Regions from separate parts of the Limnohabitans sp. 103DPR2 genome, predicted to be linked through region 1. Evidence: predicted binding sites of a transcription regulator. Region 1 holds the regulator's gene; each other region holds the start of a gene.
The links. The regulator FNR, encoded in region 1, switches genes on or off when oxygen is low (the NO sensors DNR and NnrR bind a similar motif). The targets are predictions, from matches to a motif close to TTGATNNNNATCAA.
Positions count from the first base shown of each region.

Region 1 (5,471 bases):
CGCGAACAAGTTTGCAAGTACATGTGCCCCTATGCGCGCTTTCAAAGCGCCATGTTTGACAAAGACACCCTGATTGTCACGTACGACGCAGAGCGCGGTGAACCGCGGGGCGCACGTTCCAAAAAAGCAGATTTGGCCACCCTGAGTTTAGGTGCATGCGTTGATTGCACTTTGTGTGTGCAAGTTTGCCCCACAGGCATCGACATTCGCAATGGCTTGCAATACGAATGCATTGGCTGTGGCGCATGTGCCGATGTCTGTGACACCGTGATGGACAAGGTGGGATATCCACGGGGCTTGGTGAAATATTCCACCCAACATGCGATGCAAAACAAGTGGACTGCGTCGCAAACCTTGAAGCACATCTTCAGGCCTCGGGTGCTCATTTATACAGGTATTTTGTTGTTGGTCGTGGCCTTGTTGTTTGGCAGTTTGCTGACGCGAAAGTCCTTCAAAGTGGATGTGGTTCGCGACAGGGCAACATTGGCGCGGATCGTCAGCGGCGGCAACATTGAAAATGTGTACCGTTTGCAGATCATGAATGCCGCTGAAAAACGCCAACATTTCAAAGTGACGGCAGAGGGTATGTATGAACTGAAAGTGCTCACAGACTCCGAAGATTTGACGGTGGAGTCCACCCAATCACGTTGGGTTTCAGTTCGACTTCAAGTTCCTTATGATTCTGCCGTGCCTGGTTCATACCCTGTGCGATTTACCATTGAAGCTTCGGATGACAACGAAACAGGCCATACGCTGCTTGAAGAGAAGTCTGTCTTTTTAATTCCGCGATAAGCTTCATCCGACACACACATCAAGAAACGAGCGCTTCATGAATACAAACACTTTGACGCATTCAAAAGTGAGCCAAGCCAAGCCTTGGTGGTCGTTTGGCATGGTCTGGATGATCATTGCTGGCCCAGTTGTGGTGGTGGTGGCGGCTTTTGCGACGCTTTACTTGGCGATCACCATTCCCGACCCGGTCCTGCCAACTGAGGCACTGAACCCACGCAATGCCATTGAAAATCAAGAAAAATTAGACGCTGCCATGGCCCCTGCGCTGCAAGCTCGAAACCACGCAGCAACGGGCGTCGTTCCAGCCTCGAAAAAATAACAAAACTGGAGACAAACATGCTGGCTCAAAGACTGATGTGGATTGTGTGGCCCGCCTTTTTGGTGGCAGGCTTGCTAGAGTTGGTGGTGTTTGGCATGTTTGACCCCGAGGACATGCATTGGTTCGGTCAGCAAATGACCCTGTCAAGGCAAGGCGTGTACACCGTGTCATTTTTTGTGTTTTGGGCATTGGCCATGGTGTCGAGTAGCCTCACCACGCTGTTGTCCATGTCACCCTTCGAGGTCAATCGATGTCCTGTGCCGGTGGACAAACGCCCCCCCAATTGCACGCAAGGTGCAGAGGGCGACAAGGGTTGCTGCTAAGTCTTTGAGCTGTGCCTCAATGGCATTGAGGCTGCGTATTCACCATGCGCTGTAGCGCCTCGGTGTCCAAAATTTTCACGTGGCGTTGTTTCACTTCGACAATGCCATCCTCGACAAATTTGGAGAAAGTGCGGCTGACTGTTTCAAGTTTGAGACCCAAGTAACTGCCAATTTCTTCTCGTGTCATGCGCAGAACCAATTCTGACTGTGAAAAACCGCGTGAGTGCAAGCGCTGCACCAAGTTCAACAAAAAGGCCGCCAAACGTTCCTCAGCACGCATGCTGCCCAACAACAGCATGACGCCATGTTCGCGCACGATTTCTCGGCTCATGATTTTGTGGACATGGTGTTGCAAGGCGGTTACCTCGCGGGAAATTTCTTCAATGCGATCAAAGGGCATGACGCAAACTTCGGCATCTTCTAAGGCCACTGCATCGCAGCTGTGACGGTCGTTCACGATGCCATCCAGGCCAATGATTTCGCCGGCCATCTGAAAGCCTGTTACCTGGTCGCGGCCATCTTCAGAAGCCAAGCAGGTTTTGAAAAACCCGGTGCGAATGGCATAGAGCGAAGTGAACTTTTCGCCGTTGCTGAAGAGGGTGCTGCCGCGTTTGATTTTGCGGCGAGTGGCCACGACTTCATCCAAGCGTTCCAGGTCATGGTCAGACAGACCCATGGGCATGCAGAGTTCGCGCAAGTTGCAGTTGGAACATGCGACTTTGATCATTTCGGGTTTCATGGCGTTCTCAATTCAAAAAATTGACATTGCGACAAGTCAAGTCATTAGCTTATACCTACTTGACGCAATTGACGCATCTCAAGCTTTCATGAATCTTTTTTTCAGGCCCTGAATGGCAAAAATTTGATTTAAGTCAAGTTTAAATGGTGTCACAAAAGGCACATTAACTAAAACCTACAAATATGCCAGTCTTGGGAATTGCCGCATGTCCTTTTTGACACCAGAATTACTGACGCGCTTTGACGTGCCGGGCCCGCGCTATACCTCTTACCCGACAGCCGACCGTTTTGTCGAGGCTTTTTCTCAAGAAGATTTGATCCAAGCCCTTGCGCTTCGAAACCAGGGTGTGGGACAAAAAAACAGACCCCTGTCGATCTATGTTCACATTCCGTTTTGTGAATCGCTTTGCTATTACTGCGCATGCAACAAGATCATCACCAAGCATCACGAAAAAGCTGAACCTTATTTGCGCTATTTGGCCAAAGAAGTAGAGATGTACACCTCGGCCATGGGCCTTGGCCAGTCGGTCAGTCAGTTGCACCTAGGGGGCGGCACGCCCACATTTTTGAGCAATGAAGAGTTGCGTGAATTGATGGCTGTGCTCAAGCGCAGTTTCACATTCGTGGCGGGCGGAGAATATTCCGTCGAAGTGGACCCGCGCACTGTCAGCGATGAGCGCTTGGCTTTGTTGTTTGAATTGGGCTTCAACCGCTTGAGCTTTGGCGTTCAAGACTTTGACCCTGAGGTGCAAAAAGCAGTTCACCGAATTCAACCGGCTGAACAAGTTTTTGCATTGGTGGCCGCTGCACGCAAAATTGGTTTTGAATCGGTCAATGTTGATTTGATTTATGGCTTGCCCAAGCAAACACCTGAATCATTTGATCGAACGTTGCAGCAAGTGAACGAGCTGCGGCCAGACCGCATTGCGCTCTATGCCTATGCGCATTTGCCAGAACGTTTTAAACCACAGCGTCGCATCCTGGCGGCAGAGTTGCCTGTGGCTTCAAGCAAGATTGCCATGCTGTCAAGGTCTATGGATGCGTTGATGAATGCGGGCTATGTGTATGTCGGCATGGACCACTTTGCGTTGCCTGAAGATGCGTTGGCAGTGGCCAAACGGCAAGGCCGCTTGCATCGTAACTTTCAGGGTTACAGCACACAACCCGATTGCGACTTGATCGGCTTGGGCGTGTCGGCCATTGGCCGCATGGGGGGCACCTACAGCCAAAACGCCAAGACCATGGAAGAGTATGTGGACATGCTCGACACCGGCCAGTTGCCCATCGTGAAGGGCTTGGCCTTGTCACGCGATGACCTGATTCGCCGTGCCTGGATCATGGCCATCATGTGCCAGGGCCATGTTCAGTACGATGCCTTCAACGAAGCTTGGCTGATCGATGCCAAAAAATACTTTGCCAGTGAATTGAGCCAACTTGAAATCTTGCAGACGCAAGGTTTGGTAGAGTTGTCGGATGGCGGATTGCAAGTCACACCCATGGGCTGGTTTTTTGTTCGGGGTGTGGCCATGGTCTTTGACAAGTATTTGCAAGCTGACCGCAACCGAACTCGCTTTTCTAAAATCATCTAACGCTGCATGCAGAATTCCTTAGCCCTCACGGCTTTGATCATGGGATTGGCCGGTGGGCCACATTGCGTCGCCATGTGCGGCGCTGCCTGTGCAGGCATGGGGCAGGTGGCAGGCGCAAATCAAAACAGGGCGCTGTTGTCCTTCCAAATAGGACGCTGGCTGGGCTACAGCCTGATGGGCGGCTTGGCGGCCCTCAGTGTCCAAGCCTTGGGCTGGCTGACTGTTGAGTCAGCGGCCTTGAGGCCCGTCTGGAGCATGTTGCATGTGGCGGCCGTCGTCTTGGGCCTCTTGTTGATTTGGCAGGCCAAACAACCCGTTTGGCTCGATCAAAGTGCGCAGCAACTCTGGGCCAAAATTCGGCGCTTGAATGCCCATTGGGGAAAAATTGCACCTTTGGCCGTTGGTGTTTTGTGGGCCCTGATGCCCTGCGGCCTGCTTTATTCAGCCCTCATGGTGGCGGCCCTCACGGGCAATGTGCTTGACGGTGCACTCACCATGGCTTGTTTTGCGCTGGGCAGTGGCGTGAGCTTGGGATTGGCGCCCTGGTTGCTCTTGAAGCTGAAAACCCTTGGGGACGGTGCTTGGGGCATTCGCCTGGCGGGTCTGGCACTGGCCTGCACATCGGGCTGGGCCTTGTGGATGGGCTTGGCGCACAACCAAGCCCCTTGGTGCGTGACCTGACGGTGATTTAGGCCGTAAAACCTTTGTACAGCATGTAAGCGGCCAGCAAATACAGCACGAATGCAAATGTGCGCTTCAATTGTTTAACAGGAAGTTTGTGCGCCGCACTTGCACCCATGGGGGCCATGAACACGCTGCAGCTGGCAATGACCACCAAACCTGGCAGCCACAAATAACCAAAACTGTGCTCAGGCAAATTGGGAACGTCTTGTCCTGCAACCACATAGCCAATGACATTGGCCAAAGCAATGGGGAAGCCCAATGCTGAGCTGGTGGCCACGGCATTGTGAATGGCCACGTTGCACCAAGTCATGAAGGGCACGCTGACAAAACCGCCGCCGGCACCTACCATGCCCGACAAAAAGCCAATGACACCACCAGCGCCTAACAAGCCGGGCGTGCCTGGCACTTGGCGATTGGGGGCTGGTTTTTTGTCCAAGAACATTTGAGTGGCAGAGAAGCCGACAAACAGCGCAAAAAACAGCGCCAAATAAGAACCCTTGAGGGCAGCAAAAGCACCCATGCTGGCCAAGAAGCTGCCCATCACAATGCCCGGGGCCAGTCCTTTGACCAGATCCCAACGCACAGCACCTTTTTTGTTGTGCGCACGGACACTGGAGATGGAGGTGAAGATGATGGTGGCCATGGAGGTGGCAATGGCCATCTTGACGGCCAAATCGGCGCTAACCCCTTGGTTACCCAGCATGAGGGTGAGAAAGGGCACCATGACCATGCCGCCGCCAATGCCCAACAGCCCCGCCAAAAAGCCAGTGACCAGTCCCAATGCGGCCAGTTCTGCGATGAGGGTAGGTTCTAAAAACATAAGAAGGGCTTTGAGAAATGTTTGAATAAGGTGTCTGCAAGTGCCACTGGACCGGCATCCTGAACCGGGGTTCAGGTGGGCGAGGGCAGACTGGCGTTGGGTTCATCTGACGCGAGACGATCACGCTCACCAGACAATGTACCAAGCCCGGGCTCTAAGAGCATTGGTTCAAGGAAATATAAAGCCCAGCATGCACTGCAGACAGC
Region 1 is NZ_CP011834.1:2,171,880-2,177,350, reverse strand. It holds gene ccoG (cytochrome c oxidase accessory protein CcoG) at 1-792, shown strand, start outside; gene L103DPR2_RS10465 (hypothetical protein) at 830-1,111, shown strand; gene L103DPR2_RS10460 (hypothetical protein) at 1,129-1,434, shown strand; gene fnr (fumarate/nitrate reduction transcriptional regulator Fnr) at 1,451-2,173, opposite strand; gene hemN (oxygen-independent coproporphyrinogen III oxidase) at 2,379-3,761, shown strand; gene L103DPR2_RS10445 (sulfite exporter TauE/SafE family protein) at 3,768-4,442, shown strand; gene L103DPR2_RS10440 (sulfite exporter TauE/SafE family protein) at 4,450-5,265, opposite strand; RNA gene ssrS (6S RNA) at 5,293-5,471, opposite strand, start outside.

Region 2 (5,471 bases), 1.0 Mb from region 1:
GGCAATCGAGGGCGAAATACCTGGCAATGCACCGCCAAAAATGCCCCACAACACGCCTGCAAACGCAGACAAAATGATCCAACCGGAAGCCAGGTTGGACATCGCTGTCATAAAACTGTCCATGCTTATTTCCCCAACCACATAGGCCACAAGCCGACGGGCAATCTAATTTCCAGCGTCCAATCGAAGACAAACCACAGAACGGGTCCTGCCAAAACTGCGCACAACACCAAGGAGGTGTATCGCCTTGCGCCCGCAAACCATGCGGCGGCACCAACCAACAGGCCGACCGACAAGACGTAACCCAAAATGGGCAACAAGAAAACATAGGCCGCCAAAATCAGCAGCAAGCCCAGCGCCATCGCATGCGGATGTTGGCTGCCACCTTCAATTGGTTCTTCTGCTTCATTCAACATGCTTGCTTTGGATTTGAAAGACTTCACAAACAGAAAAAGTGAAGCAATCAACAGCACCACACCCACGCCGGTGGGCACACCAGAGGCACCGACTGCATCGGCCAACAAACTGTCTTCAATCGATTGCGCATTGGCGATGTAACAGGCCGCCAGCAGCATGCCAAGGCCACCCGAGATCCGATCAACCAAGGCATCGTTCATTTGAGCAATCCCATTTCTTTGAACGAGGCCGCAGTTTCAGCCGCCACATCGGCAGTGAACTTGCGCGCGGCTTCGCGGCCCAGCAACATCGGCGTCAAGTTGTCTTTGGTGTACTCGGCTTTGTAGGCAGGTGACTCCAACACTTTGCGAACACCATCTTCCCAAGCTTTGGCCACACTGTCGGGCAAACCTTTGGGGCTGGCGATACCGCGGAATTTGCGAATCACCACGTCATAACCTTGTTCTTTGGCCGTTGGCAACTGTGGCAATCCAGCCAAACGTTTTTCTGACAAGGTTGCCAGCAGACGCACTTTGCCGGCTTCCAATTGCCCTTGCAATTCTTGAATTTCACCAATGCCAATGTCGTACGTGCCATTGAGCACGCCGATCATCATGTCACCACCGCCCTCGTGACTCACGATGGGTACTTTGACATTGGCCGCACGCGCCAACTTCTCCATGCCAATGCGTTCCAAGGAAGCGGGATTGGCTGCGCCCCAACGTGACTTGCCAGGATTGGCTTTGGCAAAAGCCATCACATCTTGCAATGATTTAAAAGGTGAGTCGGCACGGGTGAACACCACTTCTGGATCGATGAAGACGATCAACATGGGGTCCAAGCCCTCATAACCCACACTGGGTTTCGACAGCAAGGTGGTTTGAATGTAGGTCGGTGTGGTGCCATAAAAGGTTGCGCCATCAGGTGCCGCCTTGGCCACATGCGCCAACGCTTTGGCACCACTGCCACCGCGAATGTTTTCCACCGCAAAATTGGTTTTCATCACGCCGCTTAAATGTTTGCTCAAGTCGCGCAAAAATACGTCGGTGCCGCCACCTGGACTGGAGTGCGTGACCAAGGTCACGCGGCTCACGGGGTAGGGCGCAGCTGCTGCACCGGCCGCAGCGTTTTGTGCCATCGCAGGGGACAGGCTCCAGCATGCCATCGACAATGCCAAAACCGCTTTCAAACCAACAATGCGTTTCATGTGTGTCTCCGTTTTACGAAAAAAAATCCCGAGGCAGGTGCCATCGGGATCGGGGTTTTGCCAGCTTACTGGGTCAAGCTCTTGAGCAAGGCTTTCAAATCATTTTGCGCAGCCAAGCTCATGCACAAGTTCCAAGCTTCTTCCGTTTTGGCGGCGCCCAAAATAGGCGTGCTTTGATCGACAAACTTGGCCTTGAGTTGCTCGTTGCTCATGGGCTTTTCCAAACTGCCAATGGCGCGCTCAATGTAGATGTGGTGCTTTTGGCCGTCGGTGGTTTCCAAGGTCACATCGACAGAAGCTTCGTGGATGCTGCGGTCCACAATCAATTCGACTTTGTCGCGCACGCCAATCACCAGCGGTGAGCGCACCACGTCGTCGGCGTACTCGTGTTCGCCGGCGCGGCCGTAGATCAATGCCACGGCGCATGAATGAAAGACACTGAACTTGGCCAACAAGCCATCGGTCGGTGTTTTCTTTCCCGTGAGTTCTTGCACCAAGGGGTGCGCCTTCAAAGTCACTTTGGCCACTTGTTCGGGCTTCAAGTTGTGCTTCTCACGCAATTGCACGCACGCGTCGATGGCGGGGTGAATCACGATGCCGCAAGCAAATGGCTTGTACGTGTTGAGTTCAATTTCCCAAGACTTGCCCAGGTTCTCCGTGACTTCTTTCCAATCGGTTTTGTCAGAGAACACTTGCATCAAACCGCGCGGTGCTTCCAAAGCGCGGGGTGATGCGGTGTAACCGTGCTTGGCCATCAAAGCAGACATCAGGCCCACTTTGGCTGCACCACCGGGGTGGAAAGGCTTGGTCATGGTGCCAAACTGTTCACGCAGGCCCACAGGTTGTGACGCGGCAATGCCCAAAGCCATTTGCGTTTGTTTGGCATTCAGGCCGAGCAAACGAGAGCAGGCAGCCGCACTGCCCAACATGCCGGTCGAACCCGTGATGTGCCAACCGCGGTCGTAGTGGTTGGGGTACACCGCATTGCCCACTCGGCAAGACACTTCCACACCAATCACCAAGGCGTCGATCAATTGACGGCCGGTAGAGCCCAAATGCTCACCCAAAGCCAAGATGGCAGAAGCCACAGGACCAGCGGGGTGAATGATGGTTTTCAGGTGCGTGTCATCAAAGTCAAACGTGTGCGAGCTGATGCCATTGAGCAAAGCGGCATTGGCCATGTCAACGCGATCGCTGCGGCCCAAGACGGAGGCTTGCGCAGAAGGGGCCAACTCTTTCACGGCGCCCAAGGCGGCTTCAATGGTTTCATGGGTGCTTGGACCCACAGTACAGCCCGCCCAGTTGGCAAAGGTGCGGTGGGCTTGGGCTTCAACAGCATCCGACCAGCCCTTGGAAGGGTGGTTGGCCACAAATTCGGCCAGCAGTTGGGTAATGGCGGGGGCGTTGGCGTCGGCAACGACGGTCGTATTGCGTGCAGTCATGTCAAAAAAGGGCTTATCGCCTCAAATTAGGGAAATCAAATGGAGGGCTGATCATAGGTGAATCGAGAATTTTTCGCAGACTTGCTCACAGAGTACATAGCGAAAAGCGCCTAATGCGCACATTCTTGCTAGAGATTTCCTCACATTATTTGGCGCCTGAGCCTGGGTGTGGCTTGGGCCCGACGTTCAGTGACTCATTGACCCATGTCAGTCACAGGAAAAGTCTCTCGGTTTAGACTCGGGGTATTCGATTTGATGGCCAACCAGCTCTGCTGCTGCGCCCTGTTTATGACTACACAAACCTCACCTGAAAACGCCCCGATCCCTCTGGATCAAGAAATGCCGCACCGCAAAGTCATCCGCCAATGGCTGTTGCCTTTGTCTGAGCGCTCTACCTTGCGCGCGTTCGTCCTGTTGTTGATTGACACGGCTCTGTTTGTTGGGCTCATCGCAGGCACCGTTGCGCTTGAATCTGTCTGGCTCAAGTTGCTGTGCGGATTGGCCGCTGGTTTTGTCATTGGTCGCTTGTTCATCTTGGGCCATGACGCTTGCCACCAAAGCCTCACGCCCCACCGCGAGTTGAACAAATGGATTGGCCGTTACGCATTCTTGTACTCGCTCACGCCTTACAGCTTGTGGGACACCGGCCACAACGTGGTGCACCACGGTTACACCAACTTGAAGGGCGTTGACTTTGTCTGGACGCCGCTCACAGCCGAAGAGTTTGCAGCACTCGGCCCCATAGATCGTTTGCTGCAATACCTTTATCGCAGTGGTTGGGCGCCCGGTCTGTACTACCTGATTGAAATTTGGTGGAAGCGTGAATTCTTCCCTAACAAAACGCACATGCCTACACGTCGTCCTATCTTCTTCAAGGACAGCTTGTTGGTCACCGTGTTTGGTGTCTTGTGGGTCGGTGTGATGGCCTATGCAGCAGGCGCCACAGGCCAGTCCGTCTGGCTCACCTTGCTGATGGGCGTGTTGGTGCCTTTCTTGTTCTGGAACACCATGATTGGTTTTGTGGTCTATGTTCACCACACCCATGTGCGTGTGTCTTGGCACAACGAAAAGTCGGCTTGGACCAAAGCACAACCCTTTGTGTCCACCACCGTGCACCTCACCTTCCCCATGAAGATTGGTAACATGGTTCACCACATCATGGAGCACACCGCGCACCACGTGGACATGAGCATTCCGCTTTACCGCTTGAAGCAAGCGCAAGCTAAGCTGGAAGAAATGCTGCCAGGTCGCATCATTGTTCAGCCCTTCTCTTGGAGCTGGTATTTCAAAACAGCCAAGGCCTGCAAGCTTTACGACTTCACACGTGAATGCTGGACTGACTTTCAAGGACAGATGACGAGCCCTGTTCGCGGCAATTTGCCCGCCAAAACTTAAAGCTGTCCGAGCATCTGCTCCAACCGCGCAAGCAAAAAGGCCGCTGACATCAGCGGCCTTTTTTGTGGTGCCGACCGCATTGCGCGGGCTTGGGCAAGCGGTGTTTACTGCGCGCGCTTCGTCAAAATTTCCAACGCCGGTAAAGTCTTGCCTTCCAGCATTTCCAAGAAAGCGCCGCCACCGGTGGAGATGTAGCCCACTTGTTTCTCAATGCCGTACTTGGCAATGGCAGCCAAGGTGTCACCACCGCCCGCAATGCTGAAAGCTTTCGATTCGGCAATGGCCTGTGCAATGACGCGTGTGCCGTTTGCAAACGCGTCAAACTCAAACACGCCAACGGGGCCATTCCACACAATGGTGCCCGCCGCTTTGAGTTGCGTGGCCAATTTGGCCGCCGTCTCCGGGCCAATGTCCAAAATCAAATCGTCATCGGCCACCTCCGTGGCTTTCTTCACGGTGGCAACGGCATCCGCTGAAAAAGTTTTGGCGGTGACAACATCGGTGGGGATCGGCACTTCGGCGCCGCGCGCTTTCATGATGTCGATCACGGCTTTGGCTTCTGCCAACAAATCGGGTTCAGCCAAGCTCTTGCCAATTTTCAAACCAGCGGCCAGCATGAAGGTGTTGGCAATGCCGCCGCCCACAATCAGTTGGTCCACCTTGTCGGCCAAGCTCTTCAAAATGGTGAGCTTGGTCGACACTTTGCTGCCCGCCACAATGGCGGCCAAGGGACGTGCAGGATGGGCCAAGGCTTTGGTAATGGCGTCAATTTCGGCTGCCAACAAAGGGCCTGCGCACGCCACTTTGGCGTATTCGGCAATGCCGTAGGTGGTGCCTTCTGCGCGGTGCGCCGTGCCAAACGCATCGTTCACAAAAATGTCGCAAAGTGCGGCCATTTTTTGGGCCAATTCGGAGTTGTTCTTTTTCTCGCCTTTGTTCACGCGGCAGTTTTCGAGCAGCACCACTTGGCCTGCCGCCACGTCCACACCGTCCACCCAATTGGCTTTGAGCACCACATCACGGTCCAGCAA
Region 2 is NZ_CP011834.1:239,735-245,205, forward strand. It holds gene L103DPR2_RS01025 (tripartite tricarboxylate transporter permease) at 1-123, opposite strand, end outside; gene L103DPR2_RS01030 (tripartite tricarboxylate transporter TctB family protein) at 126-617, opposite strand; gene L103DPR2_RS01035 (tripartite tricarboxylate transporter substrate binding protein) at 614-1,603, opposite strand; gene L103DPR2_RS01040 (MmgE/PrpD family protein) at 1,669-3,045, opposite strand; gene L103DPR2_RS01045 (fatty acid desaturase) at 3,334-4,440, shown strand; gene L103DPR2_RS01050 (phosphoglycerate kinase) at 4,545-5,471, opposite strand, start outside.
Region 2: the regulator FNR is predicted to act here: its motif matches at 3,243-3,256, upstream of L103DPR2_RS01045 (fatty acid desaturase).

Region 3 (5,471 bases), 970 kb from region 1:
AAACCATCAAGACGGTGCTTGAAGACGTTTGCGACAACCTGTTCAACCCAGACCCCTACTACCAACAAGGTGGCGACATGGTGCGTGTGGGCGGCTTGCAATACCACTGCAACCCCACCGCAGGCATGGGCAAGCGCATCGAAGAAATGCGCCTGAACGGCAAGCTCATTGAGTCTGGCAAAAAATACAAAGTGGCTGGATGGGCTCCCGTTGCCGAAGAAGCCCGCACGCAAGGCAACAAGCAAGTGTGGGAAGTGGTGGAGCAATGGCTCAAAACCCAACCCAACGGCCGCATCAAGCCCCGTCAACTGAATGCACCCAAGATCACGGGCGGCTTGCCCAACCCAGGGTACGTGGCCTAACAGGAGTCTTCTCATGACCCACTTCAAAACGAAACAGCACGCAACGCCGGTCTTACCACGTCGCACTTTTTTGGGGGCATCCGCCATCGGCGCGGGGCTGGTGGGCATGTGGCCAGAGCTGCAAACTTTTGCAGCTGATGTGCAAGACTTTTTGGTGGGCCCACCTGTTAAAGACATTCCGCCCATCCAACTGTCCAAACATGTGTGGATGATCTTTGCACCCGATGGATTTCCCACGCCCGAAAATCGCGGCATGATGTCCAACGTCACCTTTGTGGTCACCACTGCGGGCGTCATCATTTTGGATTCCGGCAGCTCTTTACAAATTGGCCAGATGGCCATTCGCATGATCAAAAAAGTGACGCCTTTGCCTGTGGTAGCCGTGTTCAACAGCCACTTCCATGGCGACCATTGGTTGGGCAATCATGCCTTTGCTGAAGAGTACGGCACACAGTTGCCCATCTACGCTTTGGCCAAGACACAAGAAACCATCAAGGGCATCGAAGGCAATACTTGGCGTGTTTTGATGGAGCGTTGGACCAATCAGTCTTCGGCTGGCACCAAGGCTGTGCCGCCCAACAAGGTGGTCACCCACGGCCAAAAGTTCAAATTTGGCGACGTCGATTTGGTCATGCATCACTATGGCCGCGCCCACACCGACGCCGACTTGTGTGTTGAAGTGGTTCAAGACAAAGTCACCAGCGTGGGCGACATTGCCATGGCCAACCGCATTGCCAACATCGATGACGGCTCTTACCCTGGCACCTTCAAGTATTTCAAAGCGCTCAGCGACAACGCAGGCCAGCAATTATGGCTGCCGGGTCATGGTCAACCTGCTAAAAATTTACTCGAGACCTATGGCCAGTTTTTGGCGGGCATTTGGGAGCCCTGCTTACAGGCCGTCAAAGATGGCAAGTCAGAGGCTGAAGCCAAACAGATGGTTCTCAATGACCCGCGCGTGAAAAAACGTGCCACAGACATGCAGGGCTTTGAGAACAACATTGGCAAGTACACCAGCCTTGCATATTTAGAAGCTGAAAAAGAAGCTTTCTAAACAGAATGGTCACATATCGGCTGCTGACAGATTGAATGAGTCACAACGGATTGCGAATAAGTTAGAAAGTAATCGATGCAACAATTGATCAAAGAGTATTGGCCGTTTGTACTCTTAATTCTGTGGTGGACTTACAAATGGTGGCGCGCCAAACAAGTGAAGTCAGAGCTTCCAGTTCTGAAGAGTGCAGGCGCCACACTTGTCGATGTTCGCTCCGTAGGCGAGTTTGCCAATGCCAATGCAGCGGGCACTGTCAACATCCCTCTGTCTGAATTAAGCAGCCGATTGAACGAAATACCCAAAGACAAGCCAGTGGTGGTGTGCTGTGCCAGCGGCACCCGCAGCGGCATGGCTAAACTTCTGCTGCTCAAAAACGGATACCGCCAAGTTCACAACATAGGCAATTGGAGCAACCTGGCATGACTCAATTTTCTAACCCATTGGCGCGTTGGAATGAACGCTTCTCCACGGACGATTACCTTTTTGGTGAAAAACCCAATCAATACTTGGCTGACAAAACACCCTTGCTTCAAAGAGGCAAGGCCTTGTGCATTGCCGATGGTGAAGGCCGTAACAGCGTTTGGCTTGCATCGCAAGGTTATGACGTTGATGCATTCGACTTCTCACCCATTGCCATTGCAAAAGCTAAGCAATTGGCTGCCAAACATCAGGTAGCGGTCAACTTTCATTGCAGCGACTGGCAAAGTTTTGATTGGCAAGCCAACCAGTACGACACCATTGCAGGTATCTTTTTTCAATTTGCCGATCCAGAAGCACGTACAGAAATATTTACAAAATTAAACTCTGCACTTAAGCCTGGCGGCACTCTGATCATTCAAGGATATGGCAAAGACCAGATGCAATACAAAACAGGTGGGCCTGGCATTCTCGAAAACCTGTACGACGAAGACTTGCTGCTGAGCGCTTTCAAAGGCTACAAGGTCCTGGACATCAAAACCTATCTGGAAGAAGTCGATGAAGGTCCGGGGCACAGTGGTATGTCGGCACTGGTGGGCTACATCGGGCAAAAACCTAACCCATAGGTTTAAGCAGAAAAGGTTTCCCAAGCTTTGAGCGCTTCTGCAGCGTACATCAATGCAGGGCCACCGCCCATGTAGACGCACACGGCCAGCATCTCTTCAAGCTCTTGGCGTGTACAACCCAACTTCAATAGTGCTTTCACATGAAAGCCGATGCAGCCAGAGCAATGCTGCGTGATACCAATGGCCAAAGCAATCAATTCCTTGTGCTTGGTACTGACTTCACCTTCCGCCATGGCGCTGCGTGCCAATTGCCCAAAACCTTGCATGACATCGGGCTGAGATTGACGAAAAGGTGTGAGGCTTGCATTGATGTTTTGAATCAGCTCAGCATGCTCAAAGGTACTCATGAGATCAGTCTTTCTATCAAGTCTTAGTCAAAGGATGGGGCAACTGGTTTTTCAACATGAAAGCCTGCTGCTTGCCATGCATCAAAACCACCTGCGATAGAACTCACATGTGAATAGCCCATTTCTTTCAATGACTGAGCACACAGTGCAGCCCTGCCACTGGTTTTGCAATACAGAGTGATTTTGAGATCGCGCGATTGATATTGCGGATTGGCTGCAAGCTTGAACTCCAACATGCCGCGTGACATGTGAATAGCACCAGGTAGATGACCAGACTGAAACTCCTCAGCCTCACGAACGTCAATTAACACGTCATTTTGAGCAATCACAGCAGGCGCTTTGTCAATTGGAATTTCAAGAACCGTTTGTTTTGCGGCCAATACCAAGTCGTGAGGTGTTTTCATTTTTCACTTCGCTTTAATCAATTCAAGTGCTTTCAAATATACCCCCTTAGGTATTTGCGTGTCCAGCATTTTTGCGAATTAAATGTCTACAAAACTTAACGCAGATCAAAGAGGACTGATGACCGTCCTAGCAAGATGGACACATTGACATTGCTATTTCAAAACACTCTGAAGGAGAAAAAAATGAAATTGTTACACGACTTGTTTTTCACAGACTACGGCCTGATGAGCTTCATCGGCATCGTGTTTATGATGGGCATGGCGGTATTTTTTCTAAGGCTGTTTTTGTCAGGAACACCCCCCAAATCCTGATCACTTTTGCAATCAGGCAGTTTGAAGTGCTTGTTCGTTTTGGATGCGATACAGCCGTCCCGATTTGTCCAATGGTTCTATCACTTGCTCGCGAACAAGACCACTCACTTCACGGCTGACGGTTTCTAATTTGAGGTCCATCATGGCGCCCATGTCTTCACGAGAGAACATGCTGCTTTGGTTTGGCAAATCATCATGGCGCATTTTCAGAATGAATTTTGAAACCCTTTGGCGCGCAGTTCCAAAGTTCAAATCGGCCAACCAATCGTCTGCCCCTTTTAACGCTTGCTGCCATTTCTGCATCAATCGGTTGTGAAGTCTGGGTGACTGCGTGCTAAGTTTGTGCATCACGCCCAACGGAATTCGACAGACTTTGACATCATTGAGTGCCACGGCCTCTGAATCGTATTGCCCCGTGGCCAATGCCTCAATGCCCACCACATCACCCGCACGCAACACGCGAATGATGCGCTCTCTGCCATCGGCTGTGGAGCGAACCAACTTGACCATGCCTTGGCGCAGCGTGAACACGCCCAAGGCTTTGTCGCCTTCTGAATAAAGCAGCCCTCCAACCGGATAGGCCATGTCATCAATGGGCGCGTGAATGAGCCCAAAATCATCCTCATTCAAATCGGCAAACAAAACCAGATCGCGAATGCCGCATGAACGGCAATCGGAAGTACCTTTCCAAGCTGATTCAACATGAATGGGGATCATTTGATTTTCTCAATTCACAAGTCATGAATATAACCCTCGCAAAGCCCTGGCGCACAGCACAAAGCCACTCAAGCACAAGAAGCCATAAATAAAGGGTCGAAGCACAGCCGCAGAAATTCGCTTAGAAACCCAATGTCCAAGTCCAACACCCAACAATGCAAACGGCATCAAACTTGCCAACACTGTCCAGAGCGATACCTCCGCCAAGCCGCCTGTTGCGCCTACCATGCCAAGCGCGATGGAGGACAAACCAATGATGGTCATGGGCATGGTCGCGCGGATTAGAAACGGATCGGCCACGCGCTGCGACAACCACGACATGACCACAGGCCCTGCCGTTCCAAACATGGTTTCCACCAAACCCATGGCAAATCCTGCAAAGTGCAAGCCAGATGAACTCACGCGAACAGCTGTTGCCGCGCCGCTCAAGCCTTTCCAACCGATAAAGATGACATAGCCGCCCAAGATCAACAAAAGCCACTCACCCTGAGTCCAGCGAATTAACCCAATGCCCGCCAAGGCACCGACCACCACCGAAGGCAGCAAAGGCGGCAACTCACGCCACATCACCTGCTTGAAATTCAGACCCGTGTGCAAAACCGCTGCAGGCACATCGATCAACAATACCAAGGGCACCACAAATGCCAGCGGCCAATGCCATGCCAACAAAGGCACAATGATCAATGCTGAACCGAAGCCAGCCGTGCCCAGAACAAAATAGCCTGCAAAAATCACGGCCACGGAATAGAGGCTGATGTCCATGACTTTAGCTTTAAGAAAATTTGCGTTGACGCTCAAGCATGCGCAATTGCGTGCAACACCGCATGCGCAATCACGCAAGACGCATCGACGGTCATGCTTTTGGAAGCGATGGCCTGAACCACTTGCTGCGGTGCCAGTAAATTGAACTCCGCCACTTCACCATCTTGGTTAACCGGCTGAACATCGGCAGGCACCACCAAGTTGTAGACCCACAATGTTTCGTGATGCCAACCCCTGGCCACCGAGCGGCAGGTGGTCACCTGGCCATTGGCAACAGCCGTCGAGGCTAGCGCCTCCGACAAACCAGCCTCTTCTGCCATTTCTCGAACACAGCACAGCTGCAAGGACTCGCCCACGGGCAAACCGCCTGCCGCAATGTTGTCAAGCATGCCGGGATCCGTTGGTTTGGTGAGAGAGCGCCGACCACACCACACAAAACCGTCTTCGGTGAATCCATTGACATGCACCGC
Region 3 is NZ_CP011834.1:1,199,788-1,205,258, reverse strand. It holds gene soxB (thiosulfohydrolase SoxB) at 1-362, shown strand, start outside; gene L103DPR2_RS05955 (MBL fold metallo-hydrolase) at 376-1,416, shown strand; gene L103DPR2_RS05950 (rhodanese-like domain-containing protein) at 1,492-1,839, shown strand; gene L103DPR2_RS05945 (class I SAM-dependent methyltransferase) at 1,836-2,459, shown strand; gene L103DPR2_RS05940 (carboxymuconolactone decarboxylase family protein) at 2,462-2,806, opposite strand; gene L103DPR2_RS05935 (rhodanese-like domain-containing protein) at 2,830-3,210, opposite strand; gene L103DPR2_RS14210 (DUF3149 domain-containing protein) at 3,394-3,522, shown strand; gene L103DPR2_RS05930 (Crp/Fnr family transcriptional regulator) at 3,535-4,239, opposite strand; gene L103DPR2_RS05925 (sulfite exporter TauE/SafE family protein) at 4,261-5,001, opposite strand; gene L103DPR2_RS05920 (NUDIX hydrolase) at 5,034-5,471, opposite strand, start outside.
Region 3: the regulator FNR is predicted to act here: its motif matches at 3,306-3,319, upstream of L103DPR2_RS14210 (DUF3149 domain-containing protein).